One region of the Priestia sp. ST2 genome, then DNA from elsewhere that is predicted to be linked to it. Evidence: riboswitches for the same ligand, from Rfam matches in the RefSeq annotation. Region 1 holds a riboswitch; each other region holds the start of a gene.
The links. A riboswitch is a leader RNA that binds a small molecule or an ion and turns the genes downstream of it on or off. The one in region 1 is predicted to bind lysine.

Region 1 (5,310 bases):
ATTTGGAGATGGAAGAAAAGAATATGAAAATTCCATATCCTTCCTTTGTGACTTTTTATTTTTCTTCTAAATCAAGGACTGGAACCATACGGTCTTCATCATGTGTTCCTCTCGCATGAACGGTAGCCATACTTGATGTTTCATCTACACTTTTAATCCAAATAGGAACTCCGTGGTAATGAACATCAATTTCCTTGGGTGAAGAAAGAATTTGCTTAGCTCGATCTATTTCCATATTATCACCTCATTTTTTAGTATGTCCCTGCAATGCATCAATTAAAAGATAAAGCTATATTTCCTCAACAATAATTTGACTACACGCTACAACTCATTCCCTCAAAAATTAATCTATCCTTTAACCTTACAAAAATCGAACATCAATGGGTTTGCTTAACCTCATTTTATTCTTTAATTCGAATACGTATAAATACGAAAAATGAGCACATACTGTACCTAATCAGATTCCTCCTTTTGCTGACAAATCATTTCTCCTTTAATATGTTAAGTTTACAAAAAACATCTGTCTTCACAGGTGTTTTTTATTTTGAGAAAATATATTAATTTGTATACAAACTAAGTTTTATTTTACTTCTAGTAGGGGAATAAAATAGTAAATTAAATTGGAGAGGATGAGGGGTTTATGATAGAGATGGAGGTAAAGAACCTTCAAAGGTCAGAAGCTAAATTTAGAAAGGCTGAATCAGAATACTTAAATAAGGCAATCGAAGAGTATTTCGTTCGTCGTACATACCATAATGCACCAGTAGTTGATGCACTTCGATATGTACTAACGATTGATAATAAAAGGGAACATTTAGAAAGTGCCGTTGAACTTTTTGGAGATAATATCAAAGAAGTAAATAACCAAGATATTATAAACTATTTAAATCAATGTAGATGTTATAAGGAAATAAGAGATATAGTCTAAATTTGATGCTATCTTATGAAAAAATTTATTGTTCATAAATAACCAAAAGGGGATTGGAGATATGAACTATAAACAAAGGGATTATTATATTAGCGCAAAAGAAAATGAATATTATAAAGTACTAAATGTAGTCGATTATATGTTAGAGGAAGCAAAAAGCAACAATAAATATCCTATATGGGGTGAAAAGCTAAGAACTGAGTTAAAAGAAAGTGCTGGCAACAATCTTACTCCATGGCATTTTAATACAATAATATCCGTACTTTTAGATTACGTACCTGATGAAGTAAAGAATAAACCTAATGCTAAGTCACTCTAAGCGGGTGGCTTTTTATGATGTGCATAATATGTAAGTTAAAACATGTGGTGAATAGCAAAAAGAAAGGTGAAATAGTAATATGAGTGATACTGAGATTGTGGGTTTGAGTCAATAATCCGGAGTCATTCTCTCAAAAATAAGTGTAAGGACTTAATTACAAGGTTTCCATAAAATTATACTTAAATGATTCTTGCGTGAAAGGAAATTTACTGTTATATTAAATTCAATTAAATATTTTCTTATTTCAATATTTTTTGAAGTGAGGATAGAGGCGCAAAGATCATAAGTATACAATTTGAGGAGAATGAGATCCAATGACAATTGTGGAAAGGGGTATTTGCCGAAGCCGAAAGAATCTCATGTTCTTGAAGCTGGTTCTGCTGTTGAATAAATACAGAACTGTCATATGGGAAACTGTATGGAGGGCTATCTTACGCACGGAAACTATTTTTGATAAATATTGTTTCTACTGCAGCAACGAATCCCTCGTTGCTGCTTTTTTGCGTTTCTTATGAATGGCCCTAACCCCTCTAATTTTTAAAAATTTATAAAGGGTGTGTAGTTATGAATTTTGGCCAAGTATTAACAGCAATGGTTACCCCGTTTGATCAGAATGGCGAAATTGATTTTAACGCGACGAAAATGTTAGTTGAGCATTTAATTACAAATGGCACAGATAGCTTAGTTGTAGCTGGTACAACTGGAGAGTCTCCAACATTAACCACAGAAGAAAAAATTAAATTATTCCAATGTGTGGTAGAAGCTGCTGCGGGAAGAGTCCACGTCATCGCTGGAACTGGCTCAAACAACACGCAAGCTTCGATTAGCTTAACGAAACTTGCAGAGGAAACAGGAGTCGATGGTATTATGCTCGTTGCTCCATACTATAATAAGCCGTCTCAAGAAGGCTTGTACCAGCACTTTAAAACGATTGCCCAGTCAACCTCTTTACCAGTTATGCTTTACAATATCCCAGGGCGAAGCGTAGTTAACATTTCTGTTGAAACAATTGTTCGTCTATCAGAGATTCCTAATATTGTATCAATTAAGGAAGCAAGTGGCAACTTGGATGCCATGGCAGAGATTATTAGCAAAACACCTAGCGACTTTACACTATACAGCGGCGATGATGGGTTAACAATACCAGTATTAGCAATTGGCGGGGCAGGAGTTATTTCAGTTGCTTCCCATATCATTGGCAATGATATGCAAGAAATGATTAATGCCTTCAAAAATGGCGATGTCCAAAAAGCTGCTGCTACACATCGCAATCTGCTTCCAATTATGAGAGCATTATTTATTGCGCCAAGTCCTTCACCAGTAAAAGCTGCATTAAATCTAAATGGAATACAAGTTGGCGGTGTTCGTTTGCCAATGGTTCCTTTAAGCAATAAAGAGCAAAGTGCGCTAGAAGAAGTTCTGCAAACTAGCGGCATTAACGTTACCTGTTGAAATAAATAAAAACAGATTAGAAGAGAGAGCATAGCTAAAACGACCGATTCAATCGATGCATTAAGGCAAGATTGGTGCACAAAGCTCAAGATGGATGAATCATCATTTAGCTAACTCCTAAAAACAGAAAAACTCCCTTAACGCATTGGGGGAGTTTTTCTGTTTTTTCTATGTATGTATACTATATACATCTTCAGTTGCCATACAGAGGGAGACCTATTTCACTATATGTTCGTTCTTCTGTCGGTATTGGTGCAAAAACTTATATCTTAGTCAACACGATTCCGCATAAAGTAAGAATAATTCCTATTAATTGATATTTTTTAAGTCTTTCTTTAAAGATAATTAAGCTCCCAATTAAAACAACAATACAATTTAAACTAATGATTGGATAAACCACGCTGGATGGACCTTCCTTTAGGGCGAATAAATAACAGCTGTAACCAATCGTACTTAATATACCAACTAGTATACCTATCTTTATTTCAATTTTATGTGCAGTTAATTGTTTAAATTCTTTCCGAGCTAATAAACTTAAATAGACAGCTCCTCCACCATACATTGAAACAAGCATTTCACCCATGCTAAAGTGCTGATACGTGCTGAATTTCATAATAACACCAACTGTGCCGATAGATAGAAGAGCTAAACAGCAGCTCAAAATCCATAATTTATACTCTATGTGTGCCGTTTTGTTTGGTTGATACTGAATAATACAAGCTGCCAATATAATAATGACGATACCAATCCAATTTGTTAAAGGAATGGATTGAGGAAATAATAAGGATGTAGCTATAACAACAATGACTGTATTCATCGCAATAATGGTAGATGTAATACTCGCAGGTCCTTTCTCAAAGGCTTTCGACATTTGGATATTGCCATTGGCATTTAATATACCGATTAGTGCCCCCGTTAAAATAGGTAAAATGTGAAATTCAAAACTTCCTTTAATAAGAGTAAATAATAAGAGGATAAAAAAAGAAATCCAATAAAAGAAAAGTTGAATACACACTTTAGATAAATGTTGAAGAGCACCCCATTTAAATAAAGTATTATTTACTCCGAAGCATACAGCTGTCCCTAAAGCAGATATAAACCATAACATAGTGTGTAATTCCTTCCTAGTAGTTTTTATACTACTAAATTATACAATTTATATAATAGTTTTAATATTTCAATTTAATGAAAAATAGTTTCGAATAACTCTTTTGTAAAAGTATAAAGATGAGAAGAGGAGAAGTATAAATTTATTACGAACCAACGGATTGTGCTCTTTTATTAAAACCTCGTTTCCTATTATTCTTACACCTTTTTACTGTCCAATAAAATGCGATGAATTTTTCAAATCCATTCACCATTTTCTTCTCATTAAAACCTAAAGCTTTGTATCCTAAAACTCAAATGGACGTTTTAGAAGATGAGGTGCGGGAATCAAGTGAAGTAAGACAATGATTAAATAAAGGAGGAGTTGCTATGAATATAACAGAAGTGATGACTTCTAATGTTGAGACAGGTAACCTTAAAAGTTCATGTGGTGAGGTAGCTAATATGATGAAGAATGTAGATGTAGGAGTTATTCCAATTTGTGAAAATGATAAACTAATAGGCCTAATAACGGATCGTGATTTAGTCGTCAAGGGATTAGCTAATAATTTTAATACGAATACACAAATATCTGAAATGATTACCACTGATGTCATTACTGGTACAAAATGCATGTCTGTAGAGCAGGCTTCAGATCTTATGTCTCAGCATCAAATACGCAGACTTCCTATTGTAGAAGGTGGAAAACTCATTGGAATGGTTTCTCTGGGAGATTTAGCGGTAAGTAATACTTCAAATAAAGAAACAGGAAAAGTTCTTGAGAATATTTCAGCTCCTGCTGAGCTTAATAAATAAAAAAAACTCTTTTTGTACTTCATCTTATAGATAAGAGCAAGCTAATAAAAATTAGCTTGCTCTTAGTTTATATATAACAACACATGGCTATTACAGCTTTTAAAGATCTTGTATTCAATAGCTCCAGCAGTTTATGGCTTTCTATAGAATTAGCCAAGTTTAAACCCATTTTCGTCCTGGATTTTTTTATCATTCATTTTTTATATCCACAAAAAGTTGCCCGTTTAAAAAACTACAATATAAAATACGTTTCACGTCTTTGTATCCTCTTTGTTTCAATTCGTTGAAAAGCCAAGAAGAGTTTTTATTTATTAGATTTAAATGCTTTTCTTGAATGATCCCATCAATAACAAGGGGAAGTAAAAATACAGATCCTGATTTATCTTTGCTTTCTGGTTTTTTAAATACAGATAATGTACCCGAAGGCTCTAATATCGCATAATCCACCTCACGGATATCTCCTATATTTTTATCCCGAAGCTGTAAAAGCAAGTCGTCCAAATTATAACGTGATTTCCTCATTTGCTTTTCATCAATCTTTCCTTGTTTTATTACAATAATAGGTTGCCCATCTAGTACTCTGCGTAACTTTTGACTTTTTAATTGGATATATGTAAGGCCTATTTGGATAACTGTTAATATAAGAATAGGTACAAGTTGATAAAGTAAAGAACCTCCCGTATCCTCAATTGCAACAACTCCAAGTTCA
Region 2 (5,310 bases), on a different contig from region 1:
TAAAGGGAAATACTTCGGGCCTTATCCTAACGTTCAAGCTGCAAATGAAACAAAGCGGCTTCTTGATCGCATTTATCCATTAAGAAAGTGCTCTACCATGCCAGACAGACCTTGTTTGTATTACCATATCGGGCAATGCCTAGCTCCTTGCGTAAAAGAAGTAAAAGAAGAGCAAAACAAACAAATTATTGAAAATATCACGCGGTTTTTAAATGGTGGATATGAGCATGTCAAAACAGAATTAACTGAAAAAATGTTAAAAGCTTCAGAAGAACTTGACTTTGAACGGGCTAAAGAATATCGAGATCAAATTGCTCATATCGAAGCGACAATGGAAAAGCAAAAAGTAACGTTTAATGATTTTGTCAATCGAGATGTGTTTGGCTATTCTTATGATAAAGGCTGGATGTGTGTTCAAGTTTTCTTTATTCGCCAAGGGAAGTTAATTGAGCGAGAAGTTTCTATGTTTCCTTTTTATAAAGAGCCAGAAGAAGATTTCTTAACTTTTATCGGTCAGTTTTATGCCAAAAATATTAAGCCAAAAGAAGTAATGGTTCCAGCAACGATTGATGCAGAGTTGGCTGAGAAATTAGTAGAAGTAGAGGTTCAGCATCCAAAGCGAGGCAAAAAGAAAGAATTAGTAGAACTTGCGTGTAAAAATGCAAAAATTGCGCTCGGTGAAAAATTCTATTTAATTGAACGAGATGAAGAGCGCACGGTTGGCGCAGTTGAACGGTTAGGAGAAGAGCTTGGAATTGCCGCTCCTTATCGGATTGAAGCATTTGATAATTCAAATATTCAAGGGACAGATCCCGTTTCTGCGATGATTGTTTTTGTTGATGGGAAACCGGAAAAGAAAGAATATCGCAAATATAAAATTAAGACCGTAAAGGGACCAGATGATTACAGTTCCATGAGAGAAGTCGTTCGCAGACGGTATTCCAGAGCGTTAAAAGAGGGTCTTCCGCTTCCAGATTTAATTGTTGTAGATGGAGGCAAAGGGCATTTAGCTGCAGTACAGGACGTTCTCGAAAATGAATTGGGACTTTTAGTGCCTACAGCAGGTCTTGTCAAAGATGATAAGCACAGAACCTCCAACCTGATGATTGGTGAGCCTCCTCAAATCATACCGCTCGAACGCAATAGTCAAGAATTTTATTTGCTTCAGCGAATTCAAGATGAAGTTCACCGTTTTGCGATTACCTTCCACCGTCAAGTGCGCTCTAAGTCCGCTTTTCAGTCTGTTCTGGACGATATTCCGGGAGTGGGCGAAAAACGTAAAAAAGCTTTGTTAAAGTATTTTGGTTCGGTGAAAAAATTGAAAGAAGCAACGGTTGATGATATTCGAAATTCAGGTGTTCCTCAAAACATCGCTGAAAAAATTTATGAAACATTGCAAAAATAGTCTTGAAATAATAGAAAATATTTGATAAGCTATTAACTAATTTCATACGACACTTCATCAAATGAAGTGAAGATAGAGGTGCAAATTTAATCAGTACGTATCAGGAAGGGTATGAGCTCTTATGAATGATGCGGAAAGGGAAATTTGCCGAAGTGAACATTACCTCATAGTAATGATTGCTGGTTCTGCGTTGAATAAACGTAGGATTGTCAAGATGTAGATTCTTGGAGAGCTATCTCACGGCAGTGGACGGTTATGTTTTATAATTTTCGTTCGTTAAGCAATGAGAGCTCATCTCATTGCTTTTTTTATTGTCTGAGTAAAAAAATTTAGCTTCTCATCATCCTGCATATGCAAATTTATTGAAAAGGAATGAACAAAATTATGGCATTAATCGTTCAAAAATTTGGTGGAACATCTGTTGGTTCTGTTGAACGTATCCAACATGTAGCAAACCGTGTTATTCAAGAAGCAGAGCGCGGTAACCAAGTAGTTGTTGTTGTATCGGCAATGGGCAAAACTACAGATGCACTGGTGAAATTAGCAAGTGATATTACGGACAGTCCAAGCAAACGCGAAATGGATATGCTTCTTACAACTGGAGAACAAGTAACGATTTCCCTGTTAACAATGGCCCTTCAATATAAAGGGTATGAAGCAACTTCGCTAACAGGTTGGCAAGCTGGTATCCAGACGGAAGCAGTTCACAGCAATGCACGAATCCAGCACATTGACACGACTCGTATTCAAAGCCAATTAGATAGAGGCCGAATCGTAGTAGTAGCTGGATTCCAAGGCTGTTCAGGAGATGGTAGCATTACAACATTAGGTCGAGGCGGCTCTGACACGACGGCAGTAGCTCTTGCCGCAGCATTAAAAGCTGCAAAATGTGATATTTATACAGATGTAACAGGAGTGTTTACGACAGATCCGCGCTATGTAGAAGATGCTCGTAAGCTTCACTCTATTTCATATGACGAAATGTTAGAATTAGCTAATTTGGGAGCAGGGGTGCTGCATCCGCGCGCTGTTGAGTTTGCAAAAAATTATCAGGTACCGCTAGAAGTGCGTTCAAGCTTAGAAAACGAGAATGGAACGATTGTTGAGGAGGAAGTTTCAATGGAACAAAACTTAGTCGTAAGAGGAATTGCGTTTGAAGATAATATTTCACGAGTGACAATTGAAGGGTTAAACAACGAGTTGCAAACTCTTTCTACTATTTTTACAGCATTAGCAAAAGAACAGTTAAATGTGGACATTATTATTCAAAACGTAACGGCTAATAATCGTCTCTCTATCTCATTTTCTATTAAAACCGTAGACGTAGACGCCGCTCTTGCCGTCTTAAAAGAGTATAAATCTACTTTGGGATATACGCGTATTGAACATGAAAGCGGTTTGGCTAAAGTATCAATTGTCGGCTCTGGCATGATTTCTAATCCAGGCGTTGCAGCCGAAATGTTTGAAGTGCTGGCAGGAGAGAAAATTGAAGTGAAGATGGTCAGCACGTCTGAAATTAAAGTATCTACAGTTGTACCGCATGCTGATATGGTAAAAGCTGTTGAGACGCTTCACGTAGCATTTGAATTAGAAGAGCAGCAAGCAGTGCAAGTATAAAGAAGAGAAAAAAGACGTGGTATCTCCACGTCTTTTATATATACGTATTTCCTACTTTTTATAACGCTCCGCGCGTGTTTCGGTAGGTAAGATATCTTTTCGGTCCCACTGCACGGAAATCAGCACTTTTCCGTTCTTTTCTTTATGTGTTAAGTAGGCTTCTGTTAGGCAGTTGTTTTGACGCTGAATCTGTTCAGCCACAAATCCTGACTCAAGATGAAACGAACAAGTTTCCTGCTGAAATCTTTTGCTGACCACATCACCTGATAACTCAAGCTCGAGTGAATATTTATCTTTTTTTGCAAGCGTCAGTGTTCCCCAGGAAGCTGCTTTAAAAAAAGCGACGATTTCATCCATTGTATTTAATGGGTATTTCCGAGCAAGGTGTTTTCCTGCCCAGTATGAAATGGTATTTGTTTCGTCTCCAAGAAGCTCTGGAATTAACACGTCACGCAAAAGGCTGTATCCGAAATATGAAACGTGATCAAGAGTTCTCTCTGTTTCAGCTGTGACATTAGGTTCTGATGTTTCCATCGTCTCTTCAAGTTCTTGCTGTGATTCTGTTTGTAAATTGCTCATGCTTTCCCCTCTTTCTTTACTACTATTATATACAAATCTAAAAAACCTCTCACGCATTTTTTTAATAAAATGTAAGAGGATCTTTATTATGGTAAAAAGAGTTAGATGTAAAGATGAAAAATCCATAATATACCTTTTAAAAGGGTACTTTTACCTGTGTAAATGTTTTGTGAACTTGTTTACAATAAAAGCATAAAGTAAACGCTTACTTATTTGTGGCAAGCAATATTATAATAGAAAGAAAAAATCTGTAACATCAATACAGTAAGCGTTAACAAATATAAAATTTTATAAATTTATATTTTATAGAAGATTTAAACATCTTGCCTTGACGCTCTTAATCGATGGGAGTAAAATTAACCTGTCACATACTTTATTAGGAAATGCAAAGGTTTTCATTTCCTGTATTCACGATTAATCTATTTGTCTAGTGGGAGTAAGAAAGTTCTTCACAAACTATGTTCATTTAACTAAGGGGGGTCTACGCAGATGGCGGCAAACAGAGAGTTTCAATATCGGAGAATCCATTCATTACTTGGGGTAATACCAATCGGGATTTTCTTAACACAGCATTTAGTTGTGAATCATTTCGCGACAAAGGGAGAAGAATCATTTAATCAAGCAGCTCACTTCATGGAGAGCTTACCTTTCCGCTATGCTCTAGAAATTTTCATTATTTTCTTACCAATCGTTTTTCACGCAATATACGGTCTTTACATCGCATTCACTGCTAAAACAAACGTTAACAACTACGGTTTTTTCCGTAACTGGATGTTTATCCTTCAGCGTGTTTCAGGTGTAATCACACTTATCTTCATCACATGGCACGTATGGGAAACCAGAATACAAGCTGCGCTTGGAAAAGAAGTAGATTTTCAAATGATGGAACGAATTTTAAGCAACCCGGCAATGCTTGCATTCTACATAGTTGGTGTTGTATCTACGATCTTCCACTTTGCAAACGGTCTATGGTCATTTGGAGTTAGCTGGGGGTTAACTGTAACACCACGTTCTCAAAGAATTTCAACTTATGTGACATTAGCAATCTTCTTAGCACTTACATTTGTAGGTGTTCGTACATTATTCGCATTTGCATAAAATTAAGGTTTTGAAGGAGTGGGGTTCCGATGAGTAACGGAAAAATCATCGTAGTCGGTGGCGGTTTAGCTGGCTTGATGGCAACAATAAAAATTGCTGAGTCTGGCAAGCAAGTAGATTTATTTTCACTAGTTCCGGTAAAAAGATCTCACTCAGTTTGCGCGCAAGGTGGAATCAACGGAGCCGTAAACACGAAAGGTGAAGGAGATTCACCATGGGAACACTTTGATGACACAGTGTACGGCGGAGACTTTTTAGCCAACCAGCCACCTGTAAAAGCAATGTGTGAAGCAGCTCCTGGTATTATTCACTTACTTGACCGCATGGGTGTTATGTTTAACCGTACTCCTGAGGGTTTGTTAGACTTCAGACGATTCGGCGGGACGCAGCATCACCGTACGGCTTTTGCTGGAGCAACAACGGGTCAACAATTATTGTACGCATTAGATGAGCAGGTTCGTCGTTATGAAGTTGCCGGACTTGTGACAAAGTACGAAGGATGGGAATTCTTAGGTGCTGTTCTTGACGATGAGCGCAGCTGTCGCGGAATTTCTGCACAGAATTTAAAATCAATGGAAATTAAAACGTTCCCAGCTGACGCGGTTATTATG
Region 3 (5,310 bases), 570 kb from region 1:
ATGAGCTAAAGTTTCTGTCGAAATTGATTTATAAAACGAATAATCTTTTTATAGAGAAAAATAGATTTTGCTACTAGCTGATGAGGGATATAAAGACTTTTGTATGTGCGTTCGGGTAAAAATGCAAAACTTATCAAAATAACTGAAAGTCCAAAGGCTGCAGCTGTAATCTCTAGCCAAGAAAACACCATGTCATTCCTCCTTTTACAAACCTATTAATAGAATATGTAAAAGTTCGAAAGGAGGTTGTACGATAGCCCCATAACGAGCAGGGGTATGAAGTTCTCTCTAAAAATAAAATGACGTTAAAGAACGCAGGCGCTGCGCTCTTTAACGTCATTTTATTTTCGTTCTTCAGCTTGATGCTCTTGTTTGTTTTGCTCAGTAAGACGTTTTTGATGAGCTTTTGTTTCTGCGCTTACGTGATTCGCATCATTCGGTTGATTTTTCTTTGAACCTCCTGCAGCGTTACTCATTAGACGACACCTCCAGTCCGGTTATGAAACATACCTTTAGAATGTGCGTATGTACAGACTTTATACACCGCTATCGATATTACTGCACACGAAAAAAGCAAAGGGAGAGTCACTAAGACTGTTCCCTTTGCTTTTTTACTAAGCGACTTTATCGGTGGTGATAATTTTGTTAATCCAGTCTTTTCCTTCTGTAAACCTTGTAACAAGCATCGCTGTTACTGTATTTCCCGTACTGTTTAAAAGCGTAGCAGGGGCGTCAATAATTGTGGAAATGACCGCGATAATGGGCAGAACTTCTGGCGAAAATCCGTAAATTGTAATGATTAACATTTCGCCAATCATACCGCCTCCAGGGATTGCTCCCATTACGGCTCCAACTAAAAAGGCTACGCCTAAAATGCTCAAAATACTCGTAGCAGACGTCATATCTTTGCCAAACAAACTGAATAAGAAAACAATCTTTAGAATACCACCGATAACAGAACCATCTTTATGCGTGTTTGCTCCTAGTGGAATCACTGTTTCAGCAATATCCAGCGGCACACCCATTTTCTTTGTTGCATCTAAATTGACTGGAATAGATGCAGCAGAAGAACAGGTAGCAATAGCGGTGATAGAAGGAGCAGCTGCATTTTTCCAAAACAGCTTAATTCCTGCTTTACCGCCAGCAATCCATGCATATAGCGTAAAGAAACCGAAATAGTAAACGATTGCAATTAATAAATAAAGAATAAATGCTCTAGCGTACCCTTGTAAGATCTTTGGTCCAAGTTCTCCTACTACAGTAGCGAAATAGCATCCTAAACCAATTGGGGCATAGTACATCACAATTTTAACAACCTTCATCGATACTTCTTGACCCGAAGTCAGAAATTTCGCCATAGGCTGTCCTTTTTCGCCAGCCATCGTTGTAGCAATACCGAAAATAACGGCAAAGACAATTAATTGTAAAATGTGCTCTTTCGAAAATAACTGAACAAAATCAGGTACAGTAAATGTACTAACAAGCTGAGTTAAAAGCGTCATTTTTTCAGCTGTATTTTCACTGTCACCCATCAATTCTTTAATGGCAGAAGTATCTACATTATGTAGCGGATTGTAAAGTGATGCGCCTAAAAAGCCTAAAACGGCTGAAACAGCAGCAGTGGCGATAAACACAACGGCGATACCTAGCATAATTTTACCAAGACGCTTCATTTCATTCATGTTTGCGATCGCCGAAGCCACACTAAAAAAGACAAGGGGAACGATAATCATGAACATTAAATTAAGAAACAAATCACCAAAGGGCTTTACGACTGCCACATCCGGCCCGATAGCATATCCTGCTATCCCGCCAATTAAAATAGCGAGAAGCAGAATAAGCGATGATCTGTACGTTTTAAATACACTTAAAACCATAGTTAGATTTCCTCCAAACAACAATAGCTTCTTTACTACGCAAGAACAGCTATTATTTGCTCATTGCATACGTAGTAACGACTGGCTTTACATCTTTACGCACCAAATCTTCGTATGTTTCTCGCTCTACAGCAAGACGAGCTTCTCCATTTTTTACAAATACAACAGCAGGGCGCGGAATACGGTTGTAATTGCTAGCCATTGAATAGTTGTAGGCACCTGTAGAGGACACTGCTAATAAATCTCCTTGATTAACGCGCGGTAAATCAATATCCCAAATAAGCATATCTCCTGATTCACAGCATTTACCCGCAATTGATACTGTTTCATCTTTTTTATCCGTCACTCTATTAGCCAAGACAGCTTCATGTTTTGCATCGTAAAGAGCAGGACGGATATTATCGGTCATACCGCCGTCAATTCCTACGTATTTTCGTACACCTGGAATCTCCTTCGTTGATCCAATTGTATAAAGCGTTGTACCTGCTTCTCCTACGATGCTTCTTCCAGGCTCAATCCAGACTTCTGGAAGGGTATAATTCTGTTCAGTTAACGTGCGGCTTAGCTTTTCTGTCAGTGCATCTACATAATACTCAACTGGAAGAGGAGAGTCGCTTTCGGTATAACGAATACCAAAACCACCACCTACGTTTAAAACTTTTACTTCAAATTCCATTTTATCACGAATGCTGAATAAGAAATCAGTTAAAATATCAATGGCGCGAGAAAAACCATCTACTTCAAAAATTTGCGAACCAATATGACAATGAATGCCTAAAAGATCGTAGTAAGGCTTTTCTAACGCAGAACTTACCGCTTTCATGGCTTGGTCATTGGAAAGACCAAATCCAAACTTGGAGTCTTCCTGTCCGGTCATAATATATTCATGTGTATGGGCTTCAATTCCTGGAGTAACACGCAGAAGAATAGATGCTTTCTGTTTGCGCTCAGCTGCTAAGGCATGCAAAACTTCAAGTTCGGTAAAGTTATCAACAACAAAACAGCCAATATTCGCATCAAGAGCCATTTCCATTTCTTCAATCGTTTTATTATTGCCGTGAAAATGAATGCGTTCAGCTGGATATCCAGCTTCAAACGCTGTAAATAATTCGCCTCCTGAGACCACATCTAGTGACATATCAAGCTTCGTTAAAAGGCTAGCCATTTCCATACAAAGAAATGCTTTCCCTGCATAGGCGATTTGATATGAAAATCCGCTTCTTCGAAAGGCTGAATGGAAGGCCTTGCATTTCGTTTCAATTAATTCTTGATCGTAGATGTATAGGGGAGTGCCGTATTGTTTTTTCAGTTCGACCGTATCGCACTGCCCAATTTCTAAATGATTGCTGCTGTTAATTTTACTCGTTCCATGTAAGTACATACTCCGTATCCCTCCATTTAAATCATTCAACTATAACTTTGAACTTTGATGGTCAGTAGAAAAACACAAAAAAGACCCGTGAAGTGATGTTCACGCGTCTTGGTTTCATAATAATAAAGTATTATTACATTCTAGGCATCAACATCTCTTCAATAGCTCTCCACAAACCAAATGGTTTGTGACAGCTCAGCATTTATTCAATACTGAACCAGTATATGAACACAATGGATGTTTATATACTTCGGCACGAAATCCCTTTTACTTATCTTCACAGACTCCATTAGTCTCCAATAAGTGACTCTTGATTTCATGCACCTCTATTCTCAGAGAGGAAAATTATATTTAAATGTAATTCCTATTATATTTCCTTTTCCTCCGTCTAGTCAATGAAAAGTTAAGGCATAGGAATATCAAAAAAAATAAATAAGAAAGCTATGAAGCTTCCAGATAGAATCCAAGCGACCAGTGCTGTCTTCTGATGAATGACTAAAAGTGAGAACGTGGCAATGTTGAAGAGAAAAGAACACAGCAGCGACCATCCATAATGATGAGTGATACTGTGATTAACATAAGCAATGAACTCAATCACAGTAAATAAAAGCGCCCACAAAAGAATCCACCACAGCCTGCCGCTTACATGCAGCGGCAGCCTTCCTAAAAAAACCGGTATAACAAACGGATAAATAATTAAAGTTATTCCAAGGGAAACCATTAGGTGATCGGGTAGAAAAAGGTGATCAATACCTACAGGGTGAAATACCCATACGCGGTGATGAAACAGCAGCACTTCATAAAGCAAATTCCCTGTGACCCAAAACAGCAAAGTAGGATAGTATTCTTGATACCTTCGCCACTTGCCAAATAGTAAACCAAGAATGATGAAAAATAATACAAATGAAGATTGCATACGCTCTCCTTAAAATAATGGTTATTTCTTTTTATTTACATATTATAGTGGTTTTATTCTTTCATTTTTTTATTCAGAAACTATAATAAAAAAGCGGTAAGCGCAGTGTTAAATATGGGTGATCACTATTTGTGGTTTGCTTCAGCTCACCATAATTCCCGTAAAAGAACTTATTGCGCTTTTGTTTACAATGAAAGGAGCTATATGTCAAAGTCAGCAAGATTCAAAAATAAGCTCAAGATAGCTTCGCCTAGTATGTGACTTCTTTTTTTGCTATGCTAAAGTTGCGTACATATAGCATGAGAATATTAGAAGAAAGAAAAGGGTGTTTTGGTATGAAAACATACATCGTAGTTGGAGCTGGGGTACTTGGAGCTTCTACAGCATATCATTTAGCAAAAGCAGGAGCAGATGTGACATTGATAGATCGCAAGGATGCAGGTCAAGCTACTGATGCAGCAGCAGGAATTGTTTGCCCATGGCTTTCGCAGCGTCGAAATAAAGCATGGTACCGCTTAGCAAAAGGCGGCGCTAAGTACTATCAAACATTAATTCAGCAATTAGAAGAAGATGGAGAAACGGATACGGGATATAAGCGAGTAGGAGCAATTAGCTTACATACTGATGAGCAAAAACTTAAAAAAATGGAAGAAAGAGCATATAAGCGTCGGGAAGAAGCTCCTGAAATAGGCGAGATTACACGTTTATCCGCTAAAGAAACACAGGCTTTGTTTCCGGTTCTTTCGGAAGAATACAGTTCAGTTCATATTAGTGGAGCCGCTCGCGTTAACGGAAGAGCTCTTCGAAACGCACTTGTGAATGCAGCGAAGAAAAACGGTGCAAAAATAATAGAAGGAAACGCAGAACTACTTTATGAAAATAATCAAGTAACGGGCGTTTCCGTAAATGGACAAACCCTTCTAGCAAGTACAACAATCGTAACGGCAGGAGCGTGGGCAAATCAATTACTAGAGCCTCTTGGAGTGAAATTTTTAGCAAGCTTTCAAAAAGCGCAAATTGTCCACTTGCATCTCCCTGATGTAGATACAAAAGACTGGCCCGTTGTGATGCCTCCAAGCGATCAATATATTCTTTCATTTGAACAAGGTCAAATTGTCATTGGAGCAACACATGAAAACGACACG
Region 4 (5,310 bases), 760 kb from region 1:
TCAATATGCTCAAAATCATAACTGATGTGCATGCGCACATCGGTTTTTTATGTAGATTATGTTTCTTAAAAGAAGTAAAATAAAGATAATTCTATACTATAAGGAGTTTGTACATATGATCATTCGTTATGCTAAAGAAGAAGATTTACCTATGCTTGTTGAAATTTATAACCAGTCTGTTCAAGCAAGTGCTGCTACTTTTGATTTAACGCCTGTAACAGTAGAGCAAAGAAGGAGCTGGTTTGATAATCATATTAGCAATGAACTTTTTCCGCTTATTGTCGCAGAAAAAGATGGGGTAGTAGCGGGCTATGCTTCGCTTTCTTCTTATCGAGATAAAGAAGCGTACATTCAAACGGTAGAGCTATCGATTTATATTGATAAAAATCAACAGGGGTATGGCATTGGAAAACAGCTTATGAAGCGAATTTTGGAACTAGCTAAAGAACTCAACCATCACGTTGTCATTTCAGGGATTACAAAAGGGAATGATATCAGTATCAAAATGCATGAGCAATTTAATTTTACATTTTGCGGAGAATTTAAAGAAGTAGGCTGGAAATTCGATCAGTGGCAAGATGTGCTTTTTTATCAGCTTATTTTATAAGATGTATGACACCTTTACACATTGTAACGTTTTAGTTTCATGTGTAAAGGTTATTAAAATAATAAGTCGTTTTATTATTTTAATACGAAAGGTGTTAGCTATCATGAATACACGTTTTCAATATCAGCATCTAAGAGCTATTCCAAAGACATGGTCAAAAAAAGAACTGCATATCCAGCTGAATAGAATCAAACACAATTCTGAACTATCTACTATAGCAGCAGATCCGCTTTTTCATCTGTTAGAATGTACCCATTCGGGCCTTCAAACTAAACAAGAAATCATAGACTACATCCAAAGCATTCCTACTCATCAACTTCCATCTTTTGTAACCCATTTAAGCAGGTTAGTTCAGCGTATTTATTATATAGAAGCTGCTGATTACTGTAATCGTCCCCTCAAAGGTTATATGCTTGTTATGAAAAATCAGCCCGCCTATATATCTCTTCATTTTGCTGATCAGATCACATAAAAAAAGCTCTCTATTCTTTTGAATAGAGAGCTTTTTTTATTCGTATTTTTTCACTGTTACTTGGCATTCTTTTAACGGAATAAGTTTAGACTTTTTCGTCCATTTGTATCCTAACCAAACAATTAAGAATAAAGGAAGTCCGATATAAGAAACAAGTACACCGTACCAGTCAATCGAATCACCCATAAACGCCGAATAGTTTTGACCTAAAATGACAACAGCACATAAAATAAAGGCAAAGATAGGACCAAACGGGAAAAGTTTTGCATGATATGGAAGTTCACTCAAATCATGACCTTGGGCAACAAATGCTCTTCTAAAACGATAGTGGCTGATGGCAATTCCTAACCAAGCAATAAAACCAGACATACCAGAAGCGTTAAGTAACCACGTGTATACCGCACCGTCTCCAAAAAATGAAGCACCAAATGCAAGTGTACCGACAAGTGCCGTTGCGATTAAAGCATTCACTGGAACGCCTCGTTTATTCACTTTTGCTAAGAACCTTGGTGCTTTTCCATCTTTCGCTAAGTTCCACAGCATACGCGTAGAAGCATACATACCTGAGTTACCAGCAGATAAAACGGCTGTTAAAATAACGGCATTGATAGCTGATGCTGCAAACGCCAGACCTGCTCGTTCGAATATTAAAGTAAATGGACTTACTCGCACATCATCACTTGCTAATGAATCGGCTGTGTATGGAATAAGCATCCCGATAACAAAAATAGCTAAAATATAAAATAACAAGATGCGCCAGAAGACTTGTTTAACTGCGCGAGGAACCGTTTTTTCCGGATCTTCACTTTCTCCAGCTGCGACTCCAAGCAACTCTGTTCCTTGAAATGAAAAACCAGCAGCCATAAAAATACCTAAGACAGTAAAGAATCCACCGTGAATGGGTCCATCACCAAGCGTGAAGTTTTTAAACCCTGGTGCTTCATTGTTAAAGATACCAAAAATCATCATAATGCCAATAACTAAAAAGATGATAACCGTTACTACTTTAATTAACGAAAACCAAAATTCAGATTCACCAAATCCTCTTACAGAAAGGTAGTTAAGCCCAAACATAATTAATAAAAACAGGGCACTCCATAAAATAGAAGAAGAGTTTGGGAACCAAAATTTCATAATAAGGGCTCCAGCAGATAATTCAGCTGCAATCGTAATAGCCCAGTTATACCAATAGTTCCAGCCGAGAGCGAAACCAAAGGATGGATCTACAAACCGAGACGCATACGTACTAAATGAACCGGCTTCAGGCATATAAGCTGCGAGCTCCGCTAGGCTGGTCATCAAAAAGTAAACCATGACACCAATGATAGCGTAAGCTAAAAGCGCTCCCCCAGGTCCTGCTGTGTGAATTGCTCCACCACTTGCTAGGAATAAGCCGGTTCCGATGGCTCCTCCTAATGAAATCATCGTTAAGTGGCGAGATTTCAACCCACGTTTTAATTCTTGCTGCTCTTGCATAGATAAATACTCCTTTCGAATGTACGGAAAGAGACGGGATAACATAAAAAAAGCCCGCAGTATATGTGCGCGCTTTTAAATCTGAAAACCGCGTCAACCTTCCGTGAAGATAGCTCTTCACATCACTCGCATGATGTGACAGTTCTGTTCCTGTTCGGAGACAGCCCCAGCTTAAATCAACCGAGAAGTGATCTAAACTTCGGCAATTTTTCCTTTCAAGCAACATCCTCAATGTTCTCTGCATTTCCGTTGCTTTACTATTAAAAACTGCGACCTCTACCTCATCGATTAGGATGAGGGTTTTTTATATTCATTTGACATAAAAGAAGTATACCAAATACTAAAACGATTGTCATTATAAAAAATAGATTCAGAAAATAGAAACATCTTTGAAATCTCTCGAATCTATTTTGCTACATATGGTATAATGAATGTTGTCATAATACTACATAAATATCCGAACGTACCACAGGGGGAGCCGCCGTGCTGAGAGTGAACAAATTGTTCAGACCCTTCGAACCTGTTAGTTAACGCTAGCGTAGGAATGTGGGAATAGTAGCATATATTTGCTTACTCCTGTGTAAACCGTTTGATATGAATGATTCAAAAACAGGAGTGAGAAACGTGAATAAAGCATTACCTTTACAGGCTAAAATTGAAATAGCTATTTTTGCAGCATTAGCACTTCTACTTGATCTTTTGCCTTCCATTAAGATTGCAACGGCTGTGAGTATTTCGTTCTCCATGGTGCCCATTTTTATTATGTGCTTTCGCTGGGGAGTAAAAGGCGGGGCTCTATCTGGTCTATTATGGGGGCTGTTGCAGTTGGCAACAGGAACGGCTTATATTTTAACAGCGCTACAAACGTTTATTGAATATATTGTGGCTTTTGCTTTTATAGGTTTTGGAGGTATTTTTTCGCAATCTATTAAAACAAATTTAGCTAACAATAACAGATCAAAAGCTTTTGTTTTGATTGTTTTATCCCTTGTTATCGGCAGCTTCGCACGGTATTTCTGGCACTTTATTGCGGGCATTATTTTTTGGGGATCATATGCGCCAAAGGGTATGTCCGCTCTATGGTATTCTTTTTCAATGAACGGTATTTCAATGGTAGGGTCACTAATAGCCTGCTTAATCATTCTTTCACTATTAATTCCATCCGCATCAAGAATGATTGTAACTAAATCACACTCATCATAAGCAAAAAGACTAAATCTACCAAGATTTAGTCTTTTTTGTCATTTGTCACCTTTGTTTACACAAAAGTGTGTCAGGTTTGATAACATAGTTAGTGAAATATTCAAAAAACTGTTTTATGATAATCACCATATTCAAACGAGATAAGGGATTGATAGCATGCTACAGAAATGGATAACGAGCATAGGTTTAGATATCGGAACAAGCACAACAAAACTGATTGTAAGCAAGCTGTTAATAGCAAATCAACAAAATCAGTTTACGCTGCCAGGCTGTCAAATTATTGATCGTCGCGTAACGTATGTAAGTTCTATCTATACCACCCCTATGCTAAACGATGTTGAAATCGATGTTCAAAGATTAACGGTACTACTAGAACAAGAGTATAAGAACGCAGGAATCTCCTTAGATCAAGTGGAGGCAGGTGCTGTGATCATCACAGGAGAAACGGCCAGAAAGCAAAATGCAGAAAGTATCGTTCACTATCTAGCCGAACATGCTGGGGATTTTGTTGTTGCAACAGCCGGCGCTGACTTAGAGGGAATATTAGCAGCAAAAGGATCGGGAGCAATAGAGCGTTCTGCTGAAACAAATGCAGTAATTGCCAATATTGATGTAGGAGGAGGCACTGCTAACATCGCTTTATGTCAAAATGGAAAAGTGATAGAAACGTTTACACTGCATGTAGGCGGGAGATTAATTCGACTAAATGAAGACGGTCTTGTTACCTACGTTTCGTCTCATTTAACTGAATTTTTGAAAAATAATTCTTTGACACTGCGAGAAGGTGAAAAAGCAGCATTTGAAAAGCTCTCGTCTATCTGTCAATTACTAGCTGAAGAAACCGTGAATTATGTAAAAGCGCTGAATCAAAATTCCTCGCTGCTCGTTTCTCCTCATACAAGATCTTCTATACATCCTGAAACGATCATGGTTTCAGGAGGAGTAGGAGCAATGATGGAGAAGCAAAAGCCAATAACAGTGAAGGAAGTGGCCATACACGGAGACGTTGGTCCGCTTCTAGCATATCATTTTCAATCCATCCAAGTATCTCAATCCGCTGAGACAACGCGCGCTACTGTAATTGGGGCTGGTATGCAAAATACAGAAGTTAGCGGATCAACCGTATATATTGGGTCGAAGCGGCTGCCGTTAAAAAATATCCCGATTGTAGAGATACCCGTTCAGCAAGAAGAGACGTGGAATCCGCAGCTGTTTCAAGAAAGAGTTGGAGCGGCATGTATGCAGGCTTCAACTATTTTCAGCGCAGAAGACCCCCCTGCTGCTATTGCTTTATCTCATTTTCCTTACTGCAGCTATAAGATGCTTCAAGAATTAGCAAAAATAATAAGCGATGAATTTATTGCTTGTTTTAAGGGAGCTAAGTGCCTCGTTGTTCTATGCGAACAAGATATTGCAAAAGCTTTAGGACAAGCACTAGCTAAACAGAGGAAAGAGTTAGAAATTATTTGTTTAGATCAAATTGATTTTACACACGGAGATTACATCGATCTAGGGTTACCAGTAGCCGGAGAAGCGATCTCCGTTTCCGTTA

Region 2: another riboswitch for lysine. It lies ahead of AC0KUU_RS00880 (aspartate kinase); the one in region 1 lies ahead of dapA (4-hydroxy-tetrahydrodipicolinate synthase).
Region 3: another riboswitch for lysine. It lies ahead of lysA (diaminopimelate decarboxylase); the one in region 1 lies ahead of dapA (4-hydroxy-tetrahydrodipicolinate synthase).
Region 4: another riboswitch for lysine. It lies ahead of AC0KUU_RS07625 (amino acid permease); the one in region 1 lies ahead of dapA (4-hydroxy-tetrahydrodipicolinate synthase).

Annotation. Positions count from the first base shown of each region.
Region 1 covers NZ_JBVVNT010000002.1:989,728-995,037, reverse strand. The annotation lists gene AC0KUU_RS11480 (H-type small acid-soluble spore protein) at 56-235, opposite strand; gene AC0KUU_RS11475 (hypothetical protein) at 641-928, shown strand; gene AC0KUU_RS11470 (hypothetical protein) at 990-1,247, shown strand; lysine riboswitch at 1,506-1,684, shown strand; gene dapA (4-hydroxy-tetrahydrodipicolinate synthase) at 1,812-2,699, shown strand; gene AC0KUU_RS11460 (DMT family transporter) at 2,962-3,807, opposite strand; gene AC0KUU_RS11455 (CBS domain-containing protein) at 4,176-4,601, shown strand; gene AC0KUU_RS11450 (DUF421 domain-containing protein) at 4,791-5,310, opposite strand, start outside.
Region 2 covers NZ_JBVVNT010000001.1:176,771-182,080, forward strand. The annotation lists gene uvrC (excinuclease ABC subunit UvrC) at 1-1,405, shown strand, start outside; lysine riboswitch at 1,471-1,648, shown strand; gene AC0KUU_RS00880 (aspartate kinase) at 1,790-3,022, shown strand; gene AC0KUU_RS00885 (YslB family protein) at 3,074-3,601, opposite strand; gene AC0KUU_RS00890 (succinate dehydrogenase cytochrome b558 subunit) at 4,091-4,699, shown strand; gene sdhA (succinate dehydrogenase flavoprotein subunit) at 4,729-5,310, shown strand, end outside.
Region 3 covers NZ_JBVVNT010000002.1:421,330-426,639, reverse strand. The annotation lists gene AC0KUU_RS08585 (hypothetical protein) at 6-191, opposite strand; gene AC0KUU_RS08580 (hypothetical protein) at 342-476, opposite strand; gene AC0KUU_RS08575 (dicarboxylate/amino acid:cation symporter) at 615-1,877, opposite strand; gene lysA (diaminopimelate decarboxylase) at 1,930-3,258, opposite strand; lysine riboswitch at 3,404-3,586, opposite strand; gene AC0KUU_RS08565 (CBO0543 family protein) at 3,653-4,165, opposite strand; gene AC0KUU_RS08560 (NAD(P)/FAD-dependent oxidoreductase) at 4,501-5,310, shown strand, end outside.
Region 4 covers NZ_JBVVNT010000002.1:234,696-240,005, forward strand. The annotation lists gene AC0KUU_RS07610 (cysteine hydrolase family protein) at 1-25, shown strand, start outside; gene AC0KUU_RS07615 (GNAT family N-acetyltransferase) at 116-607, shown strand; gene AC0KUU_RS07620 (hypothetical protein) at 711-1,079, shown strand; gene AC0KUU_RS07625 (amino acid permease) at 1,116-2,555, opposite strand; lysine riboswitch at 2,658-2,842, opposite strand; TPP riboswitch at 3,017-3,117, shown strand; gene thiT (energy-coupled thiamine transporter ThiT) at 3,150-3,758, shown strand; gene AC0KUU_RS07635 (ethanolamine ammonia-lyase reactivating factor EutA) at 3,915-5,310, shown strand, end outside.